DNA from 4 places in the Paenibacillus konkukensis genome. Region 1 is predicted to be linked to each of the others. Evidence: riboswitches for the same ligand, from Rfam matches in the RefSeq annotation. Region 1 holds a riboswitch; each other region holds the start of a gene.

Region 1 (4,913 bases):
CCCGAGCCGGCGGATCAGCCGGGCCGCTTCCGCCCGCTGCTCCTCCGCGCCGTCGTCGAACGATATGTAGGAATTGTAGACGGCGATAGGCAGCTCGGATCGCTCCAGCCGAGCAAGCTCCTGCTCTTCGCAGCGGGCGGCATGATTCTCCCATAGCTCAACGCCGTCAAACCCGTCCCGCCGCCAACGCGGGAGCCAATCGCTGACCCGGTAAGAAGGCTCCTTATCCGCCGTCCAGCGGTTTTGCTCCAGCAATATCGTGCCCAGATAGATTTCTCCAGTCTTCCATGTCATGCGCGTCAGCTCCTTTGGCGCAATTATACGGCTTGACGCCGCTTTCAGCATTCTTCCCTCCCATCATAGCAGAAGGAAGATGGCAGGACTACTGCAGTTTTACCGCGCCGGCCGTCACTTCCTCGCCGAGTATGACGGCCGCCGGCGCTCCAGCGGATACCGCTCGCAAGTCGATGCCCGCAGTGCGTTCGCCGGTCGCATGCAGCAATACTTCCTGCCGCGCGGGGCAAGATAGCTTCTCTATCAAGATGTCGCGGCTGTTGTGGATACGTGCCACAGGCCCCTCCTCTTTCGGCACGACGGTAACCTCGCTCATCGAGATGTTCTCCGCGTTCGAACACTCGATCGCCCGCTGCGCCTCGATGCATACCCGCTGCAGATGAATGCCGCGAATCGGCATCTCCGGCAAGCCCTTGAGCTGAATGCCCGTCTCGGCGCCCGCGCATACGGCGTCTTCAATGAAGATGTCGCGGAACCGGGGCGTTCCTTCGTTCACTTCCGCCGCCGCGTCCGTATCGGCCTTCACCTCGTAATACATATTGAAGGTGATCGCTTCGCGCGCGATATCCTTCATTCGGATATTGCGGATATACACCTGCTCGACGACGCCTCCCCGGCCGCGGGTGCTCTTGAAGCGCAAGCCGACGTCGGTGCCGACGAACGAGCAATCCGATACGAGCATATGGCGCACGCCGCCCGACATCTCGCTGCCGATTACGAAGCCGCCGTGGCCGTGGTAGACGGTGCAATGACGGACGACGACGTATTCGCAAGGCTTGCCCAGTTTGCGTCCCGCTTCGTCTTTGCCCGATTTGATGCAGATCGCGTCGTCTCCGACATCGAATACCGAATCCGTCACCTGTGCATATCTGCATGATTCAAGATCCAGCCCGTCTCCGTTCTGGGAATACCACGGATTGCGCACGGTAACACCGCGAATCGTAATATGCTCGCTCACCCAATGATGCAAGCACCAGCCCGGCGACTTCTGGAAGGTGGGCCCGTCCAGCAATACGCGCCTGCACTCGCGGAAGCTGAGCAGAACCGGACGCAAGTAAGCTTTGACCGGCTCGTAGTCAGCCAGCGCCGCCGTGCTTTGCTTGCGCAGCCGGTTTACGGTTGCGGCTCCGTTCATCGCCGCCTCGGAAGGCCACCAGATTTCGCCGTCGGCATCGACGACGCCGCCCGAGGCGGTTAATTTCCCCCATTGCAGCTCGGTCATTTTGAACTTTTTCACCGGGCGCCAAGCATCCCCGGCTCCGTCGAAAATACCGCCGCCGGTAATCGCGATATCCTCCAGCCGCTCGGCGAACAGCGGGGACATACAGCGAACGGCGGGAAGCCCTTCGAAATTCGATTCGATTAACGGATAATCGGCATAGTCGCTGCTAAAGCGAATGACCGCGCCGGGCTCTGTATGTAAACGAATGCGGCTTTTGAATACGATGGGACCGGTCAGCCAGACGCCGGACGGAATAACGACCGTTCCTCCGCCCGCTGCGGCGCAAGCCTCGATCGCCTTCGCGATAGCCTCCGTATTTTTCGTAATTCCATCGCCGCGTGCCCCGAAATCGGTAATTATAACGTTGTATTCCGGTATATTCGGAAGCTCAATCTCGGGCATGTCGAACGGCGGATTGCTCTCGTAAGCTGCATCTGAGTGCACAGTATGATTCACTTCAATTTCCTCCTGCCTTAAAATTACCGGGTATGACCGGATGTCGTTGCATTGACGGGTTTATCATAGCAACGAGTGCCGATATCCACAATAATCTTTAGCTCACATATCGGATTTAACGCCGCTGGAAGACTTTGTCCCATGAAATCGGGCAGGACACGTGCTACAATATAATAGCTCAAGGACAGCCCACCGGGATCCGATACTAGAGTCGGGCAACAACGAGCACAAGTTTCAAAAAAAACTATAAAGGCCGAAGCTTCTATATAAAGCACGGGGGACCCATTCCATGGGGTGAAGCCGCTTCTTGCGGCAGGGTGATTGCTCTTTGACCCGAATCCGTCAGCTAACCTCGTAGGCCGCGAAAAGGAGAGATTTTTCTTGAATCGTTTTCAAAAAGTGTTATTGACAGGTGTACTTACCCTTAGTCCAATTATCGGCGTTAGCGCCGCTTCCGCTGCTCCAGCGAATACGGTTACAGGTAACGATGCATTGAACGCTTTGACGCAAAAGTACGGCGTTGATCTGAATTCCTTGCTTAAAGGACAGCAAGGCAGCGGAATTGACCTGAATTCCTTGCTGAACGGCCAACAAGGCAATTGGCAAGTATTCAAGCCGGGCAGTAACAGCAACGGCAATATGTGGGCAGGCATGTGGAAGCAAGTTCCAGCTCAAACAACGAATCCCGGATGGGGATGCGACAATGGCAGCACAGGCAATGGCGCAGGCACTGTAGATAACGGTACGGACACTTCCGATAACGGAACTGGTACTGTAGATAACGGTACGGACACTTCCGATAACGGAAGCGGTACTGCAGATACAGGCACTGGCACTACGAATAACAACGGAAGCGCAGGCTCGGATCAAGGAACGGCTAACAGCTCGCAATCCGACTATGCCGCGCAAGTGATCAACCTGGTCAACCAAGAACGCGCAAAAGCCGGGCTGAGCGCCTTGACGGAAGACAGCTCCTTGTCCAATATGGCTCTTGTCAAAGCTAAAGACATGTACACGAACAATTACTTTGATCATAACTCGCCGACTTACGGTTCTCCGTTCGACATGATGAAGCAATTCGGCATCAGCTACTCTTACGCCGGCGAAAACATTGCCAAAGGTCAACGCGATCCGCAAGAAGTGATGAACTCTTGGATGAACAGCCAAGGGCATCGCGAGAATATTTTGAGCCCGAATTATACGAAAATCGGCGTTGCTTATTATAACGGCGAATGGGTTCAAGAATTTATCGCCAACTAATTTTTATAACGTAGTATGCCACAGCCTCCGGTGCGCCATGCATCGGAGGTTTTTCCTTTTATGCAGCCTCTTTTTTGCAAAATCCCGAACGTTTTGAAACCGCTTGCATATACATATGATAAGGCTTCCTCCCGCCGCTGGCTCGACAAAAGCGGGTTGCCAAGCCGGTGCGCGCCGCTTCAACGTTTTTCATCATTCGGGAGGTGTAATCAAATGGCGGTTAAAAATTTGCTCGCTGCATTGATTGGTCTCTTGTTTGTTTTTGCTCCGCATTGGATTCAATTCGCTCATGAAAGCGCTGTCGTAACCAGTGTCGTCTTCGGATCGATTCAGTTTATTGCGTCCTTGTTCGCCTTTTATTTGAAGAAGCCGGGCTGGAACTCCTGGTTCAACTGGCTGTCGATGCTGTCGGGAATCTGGTTCGTCATTTTTCCGTTCGCCTATTTGTCCGGCTTGGCAGAGTATATCATCTATATCGCGCTCGGCATTACTACGGTAATGCTGAATTATTATACGATGAACGAAGACTTGTGATGCGGCTTTGATGCAAAGTTAAGGCGAAGCTGATGCCTCCTCGAAAACGTCGGTTATTCTCCCGATGAATAAAAAGTGTATCGACGTCGATAAAAACATTCGAATGTACTTTTTGCGTACGATCCCTTATCGTAAAAGGGTGACACGATGAGAATGAGGAGGAAGAATATGGAATCCGCAGCTTCGGTATCCGCATTGTTTTTGGAAGAGAGCATTCAGGCGTTTCACAGCATGAAAAAACTGGCTGACCGCGCGATGGCTCAGCTGGGCGAAGAGCAATTTCACGTAACGCTCGACGATGAATCCAACTCGCTGGAAATTATGATCCTGCATATGCACGGCAATATGCTGTCGCGCTGGACGGATTTCTTAACCGCCGACGGCGAAAAGCCAAGCCGCGACAGAGACGGCGAGTTCGAAGCCAAGGGGCTCGGCCGCGAGAAGCTGCTGGAGCTTTGGGAGGAAGGCTGGTGTACGCTGTTCCGAGCGCTGGAGGGACTGACCCCCGGCGATACGACGCGGAACGTAACGATCCGGGGCGAAGCGCATACGGTCGTGAAGGCAATTCAGCGGCAAGTATCCCATTACGGTTATCATGTCGGCCAGATCGTGTTCCTCTCCAAGCATTTGGCGAGCAATCATTGGCAGACGCTGAGCATCCCGCGCGGGCAATCCCGCCAGTTCAAGCCTTAAACGCCCAGACAAGCGTCAAAGCCGCTACTCCACTTGCGAATAGCGGCTTTGCCTTTTGCAACTGGGACGGGATCTAGGCGTACGCTCCGGCGAGTAGATGCTTCGTGAGCATTTGCCGGAACCTGGCCCTTAAGTCAGCGGCTCCGTAACTTCCAGATCGACGAGCAGTTCTCCGTTGCACTGTCCGATGGCCGGCAGCGGCAAATCGCTCGCGGGCGAGACGAGCCCGCAGCAGCGATACCGGATCAAGCCGCCGCGAAGCTGCGCTTCATCGGATTTCCGGCGAACCAGCGATCGAATTGCGTCCAGCAGCGCTTCGTACGCTTCCCGCCCCTGCAGCTCGGACGGGTAAATATTCGCTTCCGCAGCCGACGCATCCGCCTTCCGCCTGCCGTACATCCGCGGAAATAACGTCCCAAATCAGGAAGAAGCTGCAACGAACCCCCTCCTTCAG
Region 2 (4,913 bases), 2.8 Mb from region 1:
TTGACCGAGCCTGTGGTAGCTGCTGTCGTAACCGTGGTGAACAATGCCGATTGCGCGATGCCGAAGCGCACCTCCTTGCCCTCCATGCTGCCTTGGGACGCGTCGATTCCCAGTCTGTTCAAAACCGGATTGCCTGCCGACTCCGCAGCGTATACCAGCGACAGAAACAGCAGAAACAAAATCATCATCGCCGAAAAAATAACCCATCCCTGCTTGCGGTTCCGTGCAAACAGCCCGTACGTATAAGGAAGCGCAGCGGATAACGACCACATCGATAAAATTTCAATCACATTCGTTAAAGCGCTCGGATTTTCGAACGGATGCGCCGAGTTCACGCCGAAGAAGCCGCCTCCGTTCGTTCCGAGATGCTTGATCGCCTCAAGCGAAGCTACCGGCCCGATCGCTATATGCTGCTCGCCGCCTTCGAGCGTATTCACCGTCAGCGCAGGCTGCAGCGTCTGCGGAACCTGAAGCGCTACAAGCGTCAGCGTTACGATGAGCGCCAGCGGAAAAAACACCCGCACATGCGCCTTCACGAAATCTTCGAAAAAGTTGCCGATTCTTTCGCCTCTGCTTGTCACGCCCCGCACGAACGCAATGGCGACGCATAGCCCCGTCGCCGCCGACGTAAACATCATCATCGTGATGACAGCCATTTGCGAAAAGTACGACAAGCCCGTTTCCCCGCTGTAATGCTGGAGATTCGTGTTCGTCATGAAGCTGATGACGGTATTGAAGGCAAGTGTCTGCTCCATATTGCCGATACCGTTCGGGTTGAGCGGCAGCAAAGTTTGCAGTCTAAGAATCAAGTAACCGGCTCCTACCAGAACAATATTCGTCACAATAAAGCTTAGCCCGTACATCTTCCAAGTCATGCCTGAACGGTTTTTCAATCCGGTAACGGCATAGATCGCTTTTTCTATCGGGGCGAACCAGCGATCCGTGCGGTTCGCTTCATTGGAGAAGACATGATATAAATACGTTCCCAACGGTTTGACGAGCAAGATCAAGATGACGATAACAATCGCGATCTGCAGTATTCCCATGTTTTTTTCCTCCTAAGAGCTTTTCTCCCCGGATTTCTTGAATGGCTAGCCCTTGAAAGGATTGAAATCCGGAGACAAAGGCGACAGCTTACGCTTCTCCAGATTGCCTTCGCTTAGCGAAGTCTGCTTTTTCACCATGCTTCTAGAGCTTTTCGCTCCCTCTCAAAATTTTTCCGGATGAATCAGGGCGTACGCCAAGTACACGAACAAGAACATCGTGACGGCAGCGACCAATATCATTTGCTATCGCCTCCCGTTTCCGCAACGACCCGGCCGCACCAGGTCATAAAGCCATAGAACAGCCCGTACATAGCCGCGAGCATCGCAATCATGCATATATCCAGCATAGGAACGCCTCCAGCGTTTGTTTATTCGATTAAAAAAGAAACATCTTGGCTTGAAGTATGGATGACATGGTCTGCGCCAAGTCCACGATACACCAGCCTCGGATTCATATGACGAGTAATGACGTAAATATCTTTGGAAGTCCACGTGCGGCATATTTGAATGAGCCGGCAGCACAGATTTAACGAGCTTTCGAACAGGAACACCCGTCCGATCGGCAGCTCAGGCAAAAGCCAAGACTCGCATTCCGAGGTGTCTACCCGTATAAAATGCTTGACACCCAGCTTACGGAGCCTCCCTGCTTCCGCTCGGCTGTTCGTGATCGCCGCAAACGGGATTCCTTTCGCCAAAAGCAGCCGGACGAAGCTTTCGCCGGTTTTATTAGGCGCCGATACGAGTATGAACTCTTGCACGGCAATCATCTTTTTCTCCTCCTATTCTCTCAAGAGAAGGCAGACAAATAAAAAGAAGCCTGCGAAAAGAGGGGTCTCTTCTCGCGGCTTCTTTGGAAAGCACAGCAAACACAGCTGTGCAAGCACACGATCATCGTTGCCTCTCTCGGTACGCTGACGAGGTTAGCTGTCGGATTCGGGCGTGAGAGTCGCCCTACCCAGCGCATGTCGGCTGGGATTCACCCCATGGGCCTGCCAAGGCCCTTTGGTTCCCCCGCTCCCTGTTTATTCAGGGATTAAGCGTTATAACTGCTTATCGGTCTGATGAAAAAAACTCGATTCATTTTTCCAAAAAACAATTCCATTTTTCACAAATGGGCGCAAAAAAACCACAGAGGCTTGGGAGCCTTGTGGCCGTTTAAACGATCACAAGCTTCATCATCCTCTCTCCATTAGACCATCGTCTTCAACAACCAAGAAGCCGATGTCCTTCCACGCTGACGAGGTTAGCTGTCGGATTCGGGCGGTGAGAGTCGCCCTACCTGCGGATGCAAGCTAGCTTTGCATCGCGCTAGGATTCACCCCGGCATCGATATTTCCGGCTCTCACACCGAAAAATACCGCTGCAATGGTTCCCCCGCTTTCCCTGAATAAGGGAAATTAAGCGATCAGAATTTGGAAACTTTGTTTTTTCAAATCATGAATTGTATATTACGCCTGTTGCAGGCTGCTGTAAAGAACAGCCGACAGACCTATGCGGCGAATTTCAACGAACGAATAGGATGGCAGCGCTTACTTCCATCCTGATCTTCATATAACTGCTTCCCGCTCACTCTATCTTCGTTTTACGCAATTTGGAGCGGCTTGTTTCCCGCTGGTCTTCCCCCTTAAGGGAATGCAGTTAAAACGAAAACGGCCGCTACTTGAGCCAGCCGTTTTTCTCCGCTATGCTGATCGCGTCGATCCGGTTTTTCGCCTCCAATTTCTGCATAATTTCCGATATATAATTTCGCACCGTTCCGCCGGAAAGAAACAGCGATTTGGCGATCTCGCCCGCCGACAAGCCTTCGGCAACCAGCCTAAGCACCTCCCGCTCCCGTTCGGTCAGCGGATTCTCCGCCTCCCAGAACGTAAGCGACAGCTCGGGGCTAATCGCCCGGCCCCCGGCATGGACTTTGCGCAGCGCCTCGCCCAGTTCGTCGATCGGCGAATCCTTGAGCAAGAAGCCGTGAACGCCCGCTTTGATCGCCCGCTGAAAATAACCGGAGCGGGAGAAGGTCGTCAGGATGACGATGCGGCAAGGATGCCCCTGCTCCTTCAGCCGCTCGGCGACATCGAGCCCTGTCATACGCGGCATTTCAATATCCATGATGCACAGATCGGGTCCCAGCTCCAGAATCAGCCGCATCGCCTCTTCCCCGTTCTCGGCCTGCCCGATCACTTCCACATCGTCCTCCAAGTCCAGCAGCGCGCTAAGCGCTCCCCGCAGCATCCCTTGGTCCTCTGCAATTATCACTTTCATTGCGCGTTCTCCCCCGATTTCTGATGTTTGACGATTTTGGGCACGGTGAACGTTACGGTCGTTTCTTGTCCTTCCTCCGCTTGAAACGTCAGCTTGCCGTCGATCAAGTCCAGCCGTTCCTTCATCCCCAGCAGTCCCCGCCCGGAAGAGGGGGTAGGACAGGAGGCGCGCCGCAATCCTTCTCCATTATCGCTTACCGTCACCGTAATCCCGCTGTCGTCTTCATGTAAGGCGATGCGGCAGAGCGAAGCCTTGCTGTGCTTCACCACATTGGTCACGGCCTCGCGCAGACACATCCCCAATATATTTTGAATGAGCGGCGAAGCATCCAGTCCGGCGAAATCCCCTTCGGTCTCGACCCCGATTCGGGCCGCGGCCAATATTTGCCGCGCATGGCGGATTTCATCGTGAATCGAAACGGCGTTCATTCCCGACACCAGTTCCCTCACCTGCTTGAGCGCGGCGCGCGATGTCATCTGAATATCCCGCACCTCCTGCGCCGCTTTTTCCGGATTGCGGGGAATTAATTTTTCTGCCAGCTCGCTCTTTAACGTGATTAAAGACAGCGTGTGGCCGAGCGTATCGTGCAAATCCCGGGAAATCCGCTGCCGTTCTTCGTTTTTGATCAACCGTGCGATCTCCTCGTTAGCCGAATTCAACTGGTTGCGCAGCTCCTTCGATCGGACCCCCGCGCGGATAATGAACGGGAAGACCAGCATCAGAGCCGAGGACGGAAGAAGCACCACTAAGTCATCGCCGGAAAATTGATGGATGTGCGTTCCGAATACAAGCGCAAACAAGGCCAGCAAAATGACGACCCCGGCGTAAAATTGCCTGACCGAAGCCATTAATCCTATGACAGGGGCTACATAAAAGGACATAAACCAGAAATTAATATGATAGTGAAAGCAAAAAAAGACGATGATCGCAAGCATGGTCAGCACATAAACCATTCTGCGTTTTTCATCCCAATAACAAAGGCAATTGGCCACTATAAACAGCAAAAGCAGAGCAAGGCCGATCCACTCATCGTGAGTCGGCTTTTGCAATATGCTGTAGATGGGCGAGGTCAAATACACCAGCCAGATCAATTGGAACACGCCCATGCCTTTTCCGAAAGGCCTCATCTTGAACCCGTTCATGTTATACCGCTTCCTGTCTCCGGATGATATAGGATGATAATACCATAAAGACGACGACGTAAGCAGCCAGCACGATAATCCCAACCCCGTCTACGGACGCCCCGGCAATAATATTCCATGCCCCTTGCCCGTACCGGTACGAGGGCAGCCACAAGGCGATCTTTTGCAGGAGGGCCGGCATTGTCTGGATCGGCATCCACAGTCCGCCCAGTGCGGACATGGCCATGAAGAGCAGCTGGGAGATGACCTGTACCGCCTCCACGCTGCGAATCGTGCCGATCAGCGTGCCCAGCGCCAGGAACGGCAGAATGCCGATCCAAATCCACAAACCGCACATAATCCATTGGAACAGACTAAGCTCCACGCCCCGGAAAATGGCACCGATCAGAAACATCAGCACGATCGTGCCTAAGTTGATGAGCGACTGCGCGGCGATTTTGGACAGTACATACGTCCCGGACGGCAG
Region 3 (4,913 bases), 2.3 Mb from region 1:
CCGTGCATGTGTACGGCGAGGTGCTGGCGTTCGAGCCGTATCGGCTGATGAGCTTCACCGAGCATCCCGGGCCGTCTTACCGCGACAACCATGAGGAGCTGGAGACGCGAGTCACGCTGACTCTGGAGACGGTGGGGGGCAGCACCAAGGTGACGCTGATCAACGATCAATGGCCGGAGAATCATCCTTCTTACGAGAATACCAAAGAGAGCTGGCCGATGATTCTCAGCAATATCAAATCGTATGTGGAGACAGGTAAAACGCTCGATTTCGGCTGGTAAACCGAAGCGAACAAACTGAGGCTGCCGGAATAAAGGAAGAGCCCCGCGTAGGGGAAGGGATAGGGCTGTAATAAGCTGAAAGCGGCTTAGTGCAGCCTTTTTTGCGTGTTTAACGCGTAACATAAATCATAAGTTCGATTTGATCCAAGAAGCTAAGTTAACTAGGGCTAGAAAGTAATCCGCGCTGCCTTCGGTACGGCATGGGGGTTATCCGAACTGCTTACGCGCTGCTCAATAGCGTATTCGTCGGGATAGATCATTATATAGCGGGTTATCCCGACGAGGCGAAACAAGGCTCCGCATGACGGATGCAAACCGTGGGCAAACACCCGCGAACCGTCGTCCGTAACGGCCCGGGCCAAGCGAACAAGCACGGACAGGCCGCCGCTGTCGACATACCCGACTTTTTGAAAATTGATAATCAGCGTCGTAGATCCGCCTCTTAATCGGGTTCGCTCATCGCGATAGGTCAGCAAATCGGCTTCGGCTTCCGCTGTTACATTCCCGCGAAGCTCCAAGACGAGCGAGGTTTTCGAATGCTTGCCTTGGATCAAGAGCGGGCTGTCGTTATGCGGGAGCTTCTTGTCTTCGGGAGATCTCCCGCCAGAGCTTGACGCTTCCTTGCCGGCGAATGCGGCATTCTCCAGCAAGAACTGCTTCGTTTCCGGAAGAGGCTGGCTTCCCAGCTCGTACTTAAGCTTTCTTGGCTGGTTCCTGCTCGGAGTCGTTACGTTCGGTATCGGGTTGATTTGGATAATTCCGTATTTTTACGCGGCTCCGGCCGCTTGACTCTCTCATTAACGTGACGGTTTATAATGAAGCGATCCGCCGAGGGAGAATTGGAACGGATTAAGCGGTCGCCTGTGTAGAGGGATTCTCCAAGAGCGAGTGGATATCTCTATCGACCGCAGGCCACGAATGAATCACTATACTTTTAGAGGCGGGAAAAGAAGGAGGTATTTCAAAGTGACGAACATTGTAACGATTTCCGGCAGCCTGCGTAAACAGTCATGGAATACGGCGCTGCTGAAGGCTTGCGCGGCGTTGGCGCCGGAAGGGATGAAGCTGTCGTTATATGAAGGGATAGGAGACTTGCCGCATTTTAACCCGGAAATGGATGGGGATGAGGCGGTTGCAGCCGTCGTATCTTGGCGGGAAGCGCTTCGCGCAGCCGATGCCGTCCTTGTCTGCACGCCGGAGTACGCCGCGGGAGTTCCGGGAAGTCTCAAAAACGCCTTGGATTGGATCGTATCGTCCGGGGAGTTCCTCGGCAAACCGACTGCGGTTATCAGCGCTTCTCCGTCTGCTGCGGGCGGCGAGAAGGCGCACGCTTCGCTGCTGCTGACGCTCAATATAATGAGCGCCCGCATTCCGGACGGGGCTTCGCTGCGAATCCCGTTCATCAGTAAAAAGCTGGATGCACAAGGAGGCCTCACCGACCCGGATATGGAAAAGGATCTTCGGCTTCTGCTTAACGCATTAAGCGATGCCGTTTCGAGTCCGCAGTAAGGCGATGCCGGCGCCCTCGAGTGTCTGTCCGAACGGCTGCACCGCCTGAGGCAGAGTGGTGACGGCATCCCGTTGCCACCCCGTTCGGGGGCCTTTACCTTCTTTACTGCAGGGGGATTTCAAAGGCAGCCGTACCTTAGTGGGAAACGCTAGGATCATGTCTTAGTACCTCCTAATAAAAAATGCTTCCAAAATGGAGTTATTCTAGCTATAATGAAGAAAAGCTCCTATTCGGAGCTTTGCCAACGAAGTGTGGTCCTGCGTAAGAAGCAGCCTGTCATACCGTTAAGGACCGCCTCCAGAGCGAGCTAGCGCAAAGGCATACTTTAACGAAAAAAAAGCCCTTAAGGCTTGTCCGGCACGTGGGGCGTGACGGAAACAAACGCTTAAGGGCTGCATGAAGGAACCACTCGAAATATTACTTGTCGGTCATCACTTGCTGATACTGGTCGTCCGACAAAATGCGCTTTGCGGTTACGAAGCGTTTCGTATAGTACGAGTCGCTAAGCTTGGTTACCGTAACGCCTTTGTTTGTCGCGGAATGGTAGAACTTACCGTCCCCGACGTAGATGCCGACATGAGAGATTCCTTTGCCATCCGTGTTATAAAACACGAGATCGCCAGGGCGAAGATCATCTTGGGCTACTGTCGTACCGATTTCTGCTTGTCCTTTTGACGTGTGAGGCAAGTCGATATCGAATTTTGCGAAAACAAAGGAAGTGTAGCCTGAGCAGTCGAAGCCCTTCGTCGTGGTTCCTGCCCACTTATAAGGCACTCCAAGTTCTTCGTTCACGGCTTGACTTAGCGGCGTTTCCGCAAAAGCGCTTCCTGCTTGAAAGCTGCAAAACAGTGCCACAGATACGGCAAATCCAAACAACTTCTTCAAAAGAAATAGTCCCCTTCCGGTGCCTACGAGGTTAGCTTAAGGGTTCGGTTGAAGGTTCCCTATGATCACTTTAAGACGAGATCAATTCACCCGGGTCTGGATCCCCCGTTTCCCAATCTGTGGAAATTCGGCAATATGTACGATTTTTTTGAGTCGAATACAATATTTCGATGAAAACCGCATTTTTCCTTCCGCTGTCACAAAAAATTCACAATTAATGCGTATTTTTTGAAACCTTTTAGAGTCGAACCATGAACATACAATAAATGTAAGGGTTTTCCTTGGGGAATGAACGAAAATTTCGCTGCAGAGGCAAGGGGAGACAGAAGAGGTTTCGACAAATGCCGATAGACTTTGACAAAAGGAAGAATGAGAAGCTAGGGGCGTTTTGCGAAGGCCTATGGATATAGGCCCTAAGGCACTGGATTTTGTAAGGGGATAGGCATGTCCGGAACATACCGGAGCTATTTTGATGCGATAAAATAAAAAAACCTTCCTTCATCACTGTAATTGTGATTCGGGAAGGTTTTTCTTACGTTCGGTCGCAGGCTCGCGCCGGGAGGCGATTGCCGGATGGCCGGAGCTCTATTCGCTCTTGGCGCTCCACAGGGCATACTGCGTCGAGATAGCCCATAGCTTGCAGAACATATGGATCAATCGGTACACCTGATAGCCGAGCAGGGCGAGAAAGCCGGTCCAGATCATAGCGGAGGCCATAACGGCCGTGGACACGGCCAAGATGACGATGAGCAGAGCTGCCGCAAGCACCAGGATCGGGAACAGATTGCGCAGGAGAAGTGTTAGAGCGAAAAGCGACGATTTGCCGCTGATCCGCCCGAACTGCAAATACATGAAGACCGTCTGCATGAGGAAGGTATACACTCCGTAGGCGATGAGCAGCGGCAGCACTTCCTGCGCGATGGCATAGATGGTGGCGTGTTTGCCGTAAATATCGACAGTCTTGGGTACGAGCCAATACAGAGGCGCAAGCTGCAAAGCGATCTGAAGGACGTACAGGAGGAAGAAGGGGAGGGCGAACTCCCTCATGCCCTGTACGAAGCGGTAGCCGGCGTTCAATTCGGTATGCTGCAGGGAGTAGTACACCCCGGCGTTAAGCAGCGGGCTCAGCAGCATGCGTGCGATAAGCAGGCACAATCCCCATCCGACATAGCTGTCGATAAGATCGGTCTTCATCAGCTGAAACTGTCCTTCGATCCAGAACATGTGGACGGCTTGCCGTTCCAGCTCCGGGCCCGGGTAGCGGTGGAGCAGGGGAACAATGATCGAGCGGATCATTTCATAGAGCGCCAGTCCCCACAATAAATTGTAGATGAATAAGGTGCAAACGACGAATGGCTGGTTCCAGGTCAGATGCCAACCGTTTTTTACCGTTTTCCACATAGGTACCGTTCACCTCACCATGCGACCCATCCGAATAAGGTCTCGATTAATTTGACGACTCCCAGATTCCAGCGAATCGACAGCTTGGAATCGACATTCGTTTTCATAAAGCTGTTAATTCGTTTGTTCTCCAGCACGATGGAATGCTGCGAATCGACGACCGCATAATCCAGCGGAGCCGTATGGTTCAGCTTGAACAGCACATCCGCGTCGATGCCGTCCCATGTTTTATCGATCTGCGAGCCGTCGGCGAAATGGAAACGGATCGGGACGTTATTGTATGTGCCGCCGAACTTTTGAATGCGTACGGTGTTTTCGTACATCGGTTGCCCGTCTCGGACGACCTTCTTCGACTGAATGTCCGTCACGGCATAGTCGACCATCAGCCCTCCGTAAATATATTGATCGAAAAAGGTGCGCCAGCTCGTTTTGGTCACATCCTCCAGCACCTTCTGAAAGTCTTCGGTCGTCGGATGCTTGAATTTCCAGCGTTGAAAATACGTTTTCATCACGCGGTCCATCGTATCTCGGCCGACCTGCTGCTCGATCGATTTGAGCACAAGCTTGGCTCGGGTGTACACATTTTCCGCGTATTGATTGTGTCCGGCATAGCTCCAGGAATTTTGCTTCAGCGCTTCGGGGGCAGTGATGTAGCTCGATTCGACGGTCAGGTTCGGCTTCACGCCGTATTCCAGCTCCATCAGCTTATCCTCCGCGTAGGAGGTGAAGCCTTCGTCGAGCCAAGCCTCCTCGAATTCGTTGCTGGCGACCATGCCGTACCAGAATTGATGACCGATTTCATGGACGATGACCCGTTCGAGCTCCAGGTCGGGCTG
Region 4 (4,913 bases), 2.5 Mb from region 1:
GTCAACAAGTTTACGGCCGATCTCGGCGAGGACGGCTATGCGGCGATTACGTCGCTGCTGCACCGGGCCGCGCAGGAAGGCCTCGTTCCCGAGTTCGACCTTGCCCTGCTTCGTTCCTAATTGCCCCGCTCGCTTGACGGCCAGCAATCCCGTTAAGACCGCGCGGAAAATGGCGCATTTCCCGTTTCACCGGGAGATGCGCCTTTTCCGCTATTTTCCTTGCGCCTGCTCGCCGCACCTCTCGAAGCGCCGCACTCCCCTCATGCGATCAAAGCGCCGAAAGGCGCATGAAGCCATCCTCCCCGCCGGAGAATGGCCTTCATGATTTCGAGTTATTCGCTTAAATGAAACGGCAATGTGGCGACGACAATATCTTTTTCCCGCAATAATCTGGAACGGATGCGGTAGGCGGACTGGTTATGCAGCAGCCGATGCCACCAGCGCTTCGGAACGAACTCCGGCAGCAGCACCATAATCGTCTGCTTCTCCTGCACATGCGCATCGATGCGGGCGATGAAATCGACCAAGGGCTTGATCAGCGTCCGGTAGCGCGATTTGAAGATGACGAGCCGCACTCCCGGGTTCCACTGCTCCCATTTTTCCTCCATCCGGTCTTCGTCCTCGTCCGAGTAGGACACATAGAATGCGATCACATTGGGCGACAGCGTCTTCGCATAGGAGATGGTCGAGGCCACGACCCGGTGAATGCCCGCGATAGGAACGATGATGATCGATTCTTTATGCGGCAGCGGTTCTCCCAGATCGAAGCGCAGCTGTTTGGCCACATCTTCATAGTGCTCGTAAATTTGGGTAATAAACCACAGCAGCACAGGAGTAAGCACGATCACGATCCAGGCGCCTTGGGCAAATTTGGTCACGCAAAAAATAATCAGCACCGCGAAGGAGACGATAGCGCCGAGCCCGTTGATCGCCAGCTTCCCCTGCCAGCCCTTCTGCTTCTCGCGCAGCCATTTGCGAACGAGCCCGCTTTGCGCCAGCGTAAACGAAAGAAATACTCCGATCGCATACAGCGGAATCAGCGCATCGGTCTTTCCCTTGAAGATGATCAGCAGCAGACTGGCCAGCACGCCCAGAGTGACGATGCCGAAATGGAACGATAAGCGGTCCCCGCGGTTGGCGAACATTCTCGGAAAATTTTTATCGACAGCCATAATGGAGGCCAATATCGGAAAACCGTTGAAGCTGGTGTTGGCCGCCAACGTCAAAATCATCATCGTCGCGATTTGCGTGGCGTAATACATCCATCCGCGGCCGAAAGCATGCTCCGTGACCATCGACAGAACGGAAGTATGCCCCTTCGGGTCGGGAGCGATGCCGTAAGCGATCGTTAGAACGGTAATCCCGCCAAATATAATGGCCAGCAGCGTGCCGAGCGATACGAGCGTTCGTTTGGCATTCGCCTGGGACGGGGTTTTGAAATGCGGCACCGCATCGGAGATCGCCTCGATGCCCGTCACCGCCGAACAGCCTGACGAGAACGCCTTAAGCAGTACGAACAGCGTTAAGCCCGCCGGCATCGATGTAGGAATCAGCTGGGATTCCCTGACATGCTCGGAGCCGGTAATAAGATCAAAGGCGCCTTTTCCGATCAGCACCAGTACGCACAGAATAAAGAAATACGTCGGGAAAGCGAACACCGTGCCGGATTCGGAAGTTCCCCGCAAGTTGAGCCAGACCATAATCCAGACAAGGAGCAGCGCGATCGGCACGATATATGGGATAGTGACCGGAAAAGCGGAGGTGATCGCCTGAACGCCGGCCGATACGGATACCGCTACCGTTAACGTATAATCGATTAACAACGACACGCCCGTCAGCCGCCCGAACGGGACCCCGAGATTTTCCTTCGACACCATATAGGCCCCGCCCCCGCCGGGATATGCGTCGATCACTTGACGATAGCTGACGACCAGCAGCGTGATCAGGATGATAATTCCGACGGCAATGGGCAGCGAATACGCAAAAGCTGCGGCTCCGAATACGGCCAAGGCAAGCAGAATTTGCTCGGTGCCGTAGGCTACGGAGGATAGCGCGTCGGAAGAAAGAATCGGCAGCGCTTTCCATACCGGCATTTTCTCCTGCTCCAGCTCATTGGATTTGAGCGGTCGTCCAAATACGATTCTCTTGATAGAATCCGATGTCATGATTACACCCTCAATTTGGCTGAAAGTTCATCTTCAAGAAAAATAAGGCGTTCTTACTATGCCCAAAAACAAAAAAATACACAAGGATAAACGCCTGTGCATTTTTCCTTCCCAGAAGCGCCTACGAGGTTAGCTGGCGGGTTAGAGCGTGAGAAGAGCGCTCTTCCATCGTCGAACGATAGATTCACCCCAAAATCGGTTGGTTCCCCCGTTTTTCCTAAGAAAACTCAGCGTTAAATTTTTTTCATGAATCGTATGATACTTCTTTTATTTCCTTAAGTAAATGAATTGAAACTGCCGAATTGCGCGATTATAAGTCAAAAAATCTGACAGCCTGCCGCCAGCTTCATTGACATGGATCATCGCATGAATTTTCTTGAGCAAACGCCGATTTGGAATCGCGACTTGACATTTCCTTTTTCGACAGGGGATTCGGCGAAAAAAAGAAGCATGATAGGGTCTGTTAAGGACGCTATCGATGCTTCCGGGTTCAAGTATATCATATATTTACATTTTATGTAATTTCGGCATCGTTTACGGAGAAGTTGTCGTCTCGGTCTTCACGGCCGGAGCCGACAGGTCGAATGTTTTATTCTCGTTAACGACGATGTTCTGGAACGCACCGTTATTGCTGACCCAACCGCTTGCCAAGAGGGACGCCGTTCCGGTATTCACTTCCACCGTGCCCATATAGACGCGTTCGTTGCACTGTTTGTGATTACCGAAATTAATATGGTACAGCCCTGTCGCATGGCCTGGTAAGCTCGCGGCTTTCCCCGGGACCAGCGTCGAACCGATATCGCGGTAAGACGAGCCCTCTTCTTTGAATTCGCTGCCGTCCTGCTGATACAAATGCAGCGTAATTTGCGCAGGCGATGCGGAAGTGTTGGACAGCTGCAGCGCGAAGTCCATATTTTGTTCGGTGCTGCAGAAATTGTTCATAGGAATGGAAAAGGCCATCTCGCTGGGCAGCGCAAGCTGCTGACGCTCGCTCGCCGAAGGTTCTACCGCCGCAGCAGGCAGCAGGAACATAAGGCTGAGAGCTATCGCAGGCATAACGGCCGCCTTCAGTTTGTTCTTCATTGCAAATCTCCTTTAGTCATATGATGTTTATACTCTTTACTGTAAAGGAGCCTGCGTCCGTTGTCCAGTCCTGCCGGTCCCATAACGGGATTTGCAAGCGCTGTCTGATGCCTGCGTTAATGGCTGCCGGGCAGTAAAGGCTGCTTCGGCAAGCTGTCGAAATCCGGAACGTCGATCAAGTACAAATTCCCGTATCCGGTCATATCGCTCGTAAACAGCACCTGCTTGCCGTCGGGGCTGAACCGCGGATGCACATGCAGCTTCTGCGCTTGAAAGCTGCCGCGATGCCTGCACAAAATGCGCGGACCTTCCAGAACGCCTTGATTGTTTTTCCACAGGCAGATCGTATCCTGGAATTGATCTCCGTGATAGGCGCTCGTCTGCTGCCCGTCCCCTACGATCAGCGAAGCGTCGTTGGAGTGTACGTGCATGTTTTGGAACGGGAAGGCGCTTTCGACCTTGTCCGTATTATCGTATTTGGTCGAGCCGATAAACTTGCCGTCCTTATTGCTGAGCGATTCGGTATATCCGTGATAGCCGATCGTCACTCCGTCCGCATGCCAATATTCATGCCCTACGAAGACGTTATCCTCCGATGGGCGGATTTTCCAATATTCGCCGGTCTCGATATTCAGGCACCAAATGCGGTGGTCGACCAAATCCCACGGGCCTTCGTGACAGAAGCTGAGCAGATGCGGCTGCGTCGGCGACGTGTTGACGTGCCCGATCCAGACTTTATCTTCATGGATAATCTGCGATTCACCGCCGGCAGCGGGAATTTTGACGATTTTGCAATGAGGCTTGGCCCTCGCGGTCTCTTCGAAGCCGATATATCCGGCGCCGAGCGAAGTCGGAATCCGGTCCGACAAATCTTCTTTGATGCAGGTGCATACCCATGCCCCGTCGGCGGTACAGCTCAGATTGCCGAGATTGAATCCATCCGGCGCCGTATACAGCACCTTCTCTTCGAGCGTCGTCAGATGGATGGAGAGCAGCTGCTTGTCTTTCGTAAAATACGCTTCCGTGCCGTTCGGATTAATAAAGGCGTTTTGCAGCCCGACGGCCGTCCCGGCGGGAAAATCGGTCAATTGGGTAATCTCTCCGTTCGTCAAATCCAAACTGTACAAATTCGTGGCATTGAGCCGGTCCGACCCGAACAGCAGCTTCGTGCCGTTGTCGTACCAGCCGTCATTCGTAAAGTAAAGATGGAAGCTGTGCGCCATATAATTCGTCAGCTGTTTCATCGGAAGCCCTGTAATCAGATCCTTGGTCTCCCGCCATTCTGCAGGCCATGTTTTCCCTTTTCCGTTAGAACTCATCGTGCCACCCCATTCATTAGTCTGATCTTGCTACAACCAGATTATAGGATCGTCTCTTTTCGGACAACGCCACTTTTTTGTTTCGGTGCCCGGAGGGGATTGCACTTTCTTTCTTCTTTTGGACTTTTTTGATTTGACCGGATTGCGTGCGGCCTAAGTGCCGGAATCGGCTTCTGCGGAAGCGGTATACGAAAAAACCGCGCCTTCGCGCGGTTCGAAATCATTGCAGCTGCTATAACGTTCGCTTTAGAAAAAGCGATACCGGATTTGTAAAATCAAATTTTTCAGCAGGTCTTCGCCTTTGCCGAGCAGAGTCGTTTCTTTATTGATTTTGTCTATGAGCCCT

The links. Region 1 has a riboswitch for cyclic di-AMP ahead of SK3146_RS10465 (CAP domain-containing protein). Riboswitches for the same ligand answer to the same signal wherever they lie in the genome.
Region 2: another riboswitch for cyclic di-AMP. It lies ahead of SK3146_RS22770 (hypothetical protein); the one in region 1 lies ahead of SK3146_RS10465 (CAP domain-containing protein).
Region 3: another riboswitch for cyclic di-AMP. It lies ahead of SK3146_RS20505 (C40 family peptidase); the one in region 1 lies ahead of SK3146_RS10465 (CAP domain-containing protein).
Region 4: another riboswitch for cyclic di-AMP. It lies ahead of SK3146_RS34825 (APC family permease); the one in region 1 lies ahead of SK3146_RS10465 (CAP domain-containing protein).

Annotation. Positions count from the first base shown of each region.
Region 1 is NZ_CP027059.1:2,431,943-2,436,855, forward strand. It holds gene SK3146_RS10455 (sugar phosphate isomerase/epimerase family protein) at 1-294, opposite strand, end outside; gene SK3146_RS10460 (glycoside hydrolase family 28 protein) at 383-1,972, opposite strand; cyclic di-AMP (ydaO/yuaA leader) riboswitch at 2,214-2,348, shown strand; gene SK3146_RS10465 (CAP domain-containing protein) at 2,354-3,232, shown strand; gene SK3146_RS10470 (SPW repeat domain-containing protein) at 3,446-3,766, shown strand; gene SK3146_RS10475 (DUF1572 family protein) at 3,935-4,459, shown strand; gene SK3146_RS10480 (hypothetical protein) at 4,589-4,858, opposite strand.
Region 2 is NZ_CP027059.1:5,201,586-5,206,498, reverse strand. It holds gene kdpA (potassium-transporting ATPase subunit KdpA) at 1-1,046, opposite strand, end outside; gene kdpF (K(+)-transporting ATPase subunit F) at 1,209-1,262, opposite strand; gene SK3146_RS22770 (hypothetical protein) at 1,415-1,813, opposite strand; cyclic di-AMP (ydaO/yuaA leader) riboswitch at 1,940-2,096, opposite strand; cyclic di-AMP (ydaO/yuaA leader) riboswitch at 2,264-2,460, opposite strand; gene SK3146_RS22765 (response regulator transcription factor) at 2,703-3,305, opposite strand; gene SK3146_RS22760 (sensor histidine kinase) at 3,302-4,447, opposite strand; gene SK3146_RS22755 (ABC transporter permease) at 4,449-4,913, opposite strand, start outside.
Region 3 is NZ_CP027059.1:4,728,810-4,733,722, forward strand. It holds gene SK3146_RS20490 (SRPBCC family protein) at 1-281, shown strand, start outside; gene SK3146_RS20495 (STAS domain-containing protein) at 449-931, opposite strand; gene SK3146_RS20500 (NADPH-dependent FMN reductase) at 1,248-1,790, shown strand; gene SK3146_RS20505 (C40 family peptidase) at 2,209-2,676, opposite strand; cyclic di-AMP (ydaO/yuaA leader) riboswitch at 2,682-2,819, opposite strand; gene SK3146_RS20510 (hypothetical protein) at 3,262-4,077, opposite strand; gene SK3146_RS20515 (M1 family metallopeptidase) at 4,092-4,913, opposite strand, start outside.
Region 4 is NZ_CP027059.1:7,942,104-7,947,016, reverse strand. It holds gene SK3146_RS34830 (1,4-dihydroxy-6-naphtoate synthase) at 1-120, shown strand, start outside; gene SK3146_RS34825 (APC family permease) at 333-2,165, opposite strand; cyclic di-AMP (ydaO/yuaA leader) riboswitch at 2,269-2,408, opposite strand; gene SK3146_RS34820 (hypothetical protein) at 2,700-3,248, opposite strand; gene SK3146_RS34815 (oligogalacturonate lyase family protein) at 3,365-4,567, opposite strand; gene SK3146_RS34810 (polysaccharide deacetylase family protein) at 4,814-4,913, opposite strand, start outside.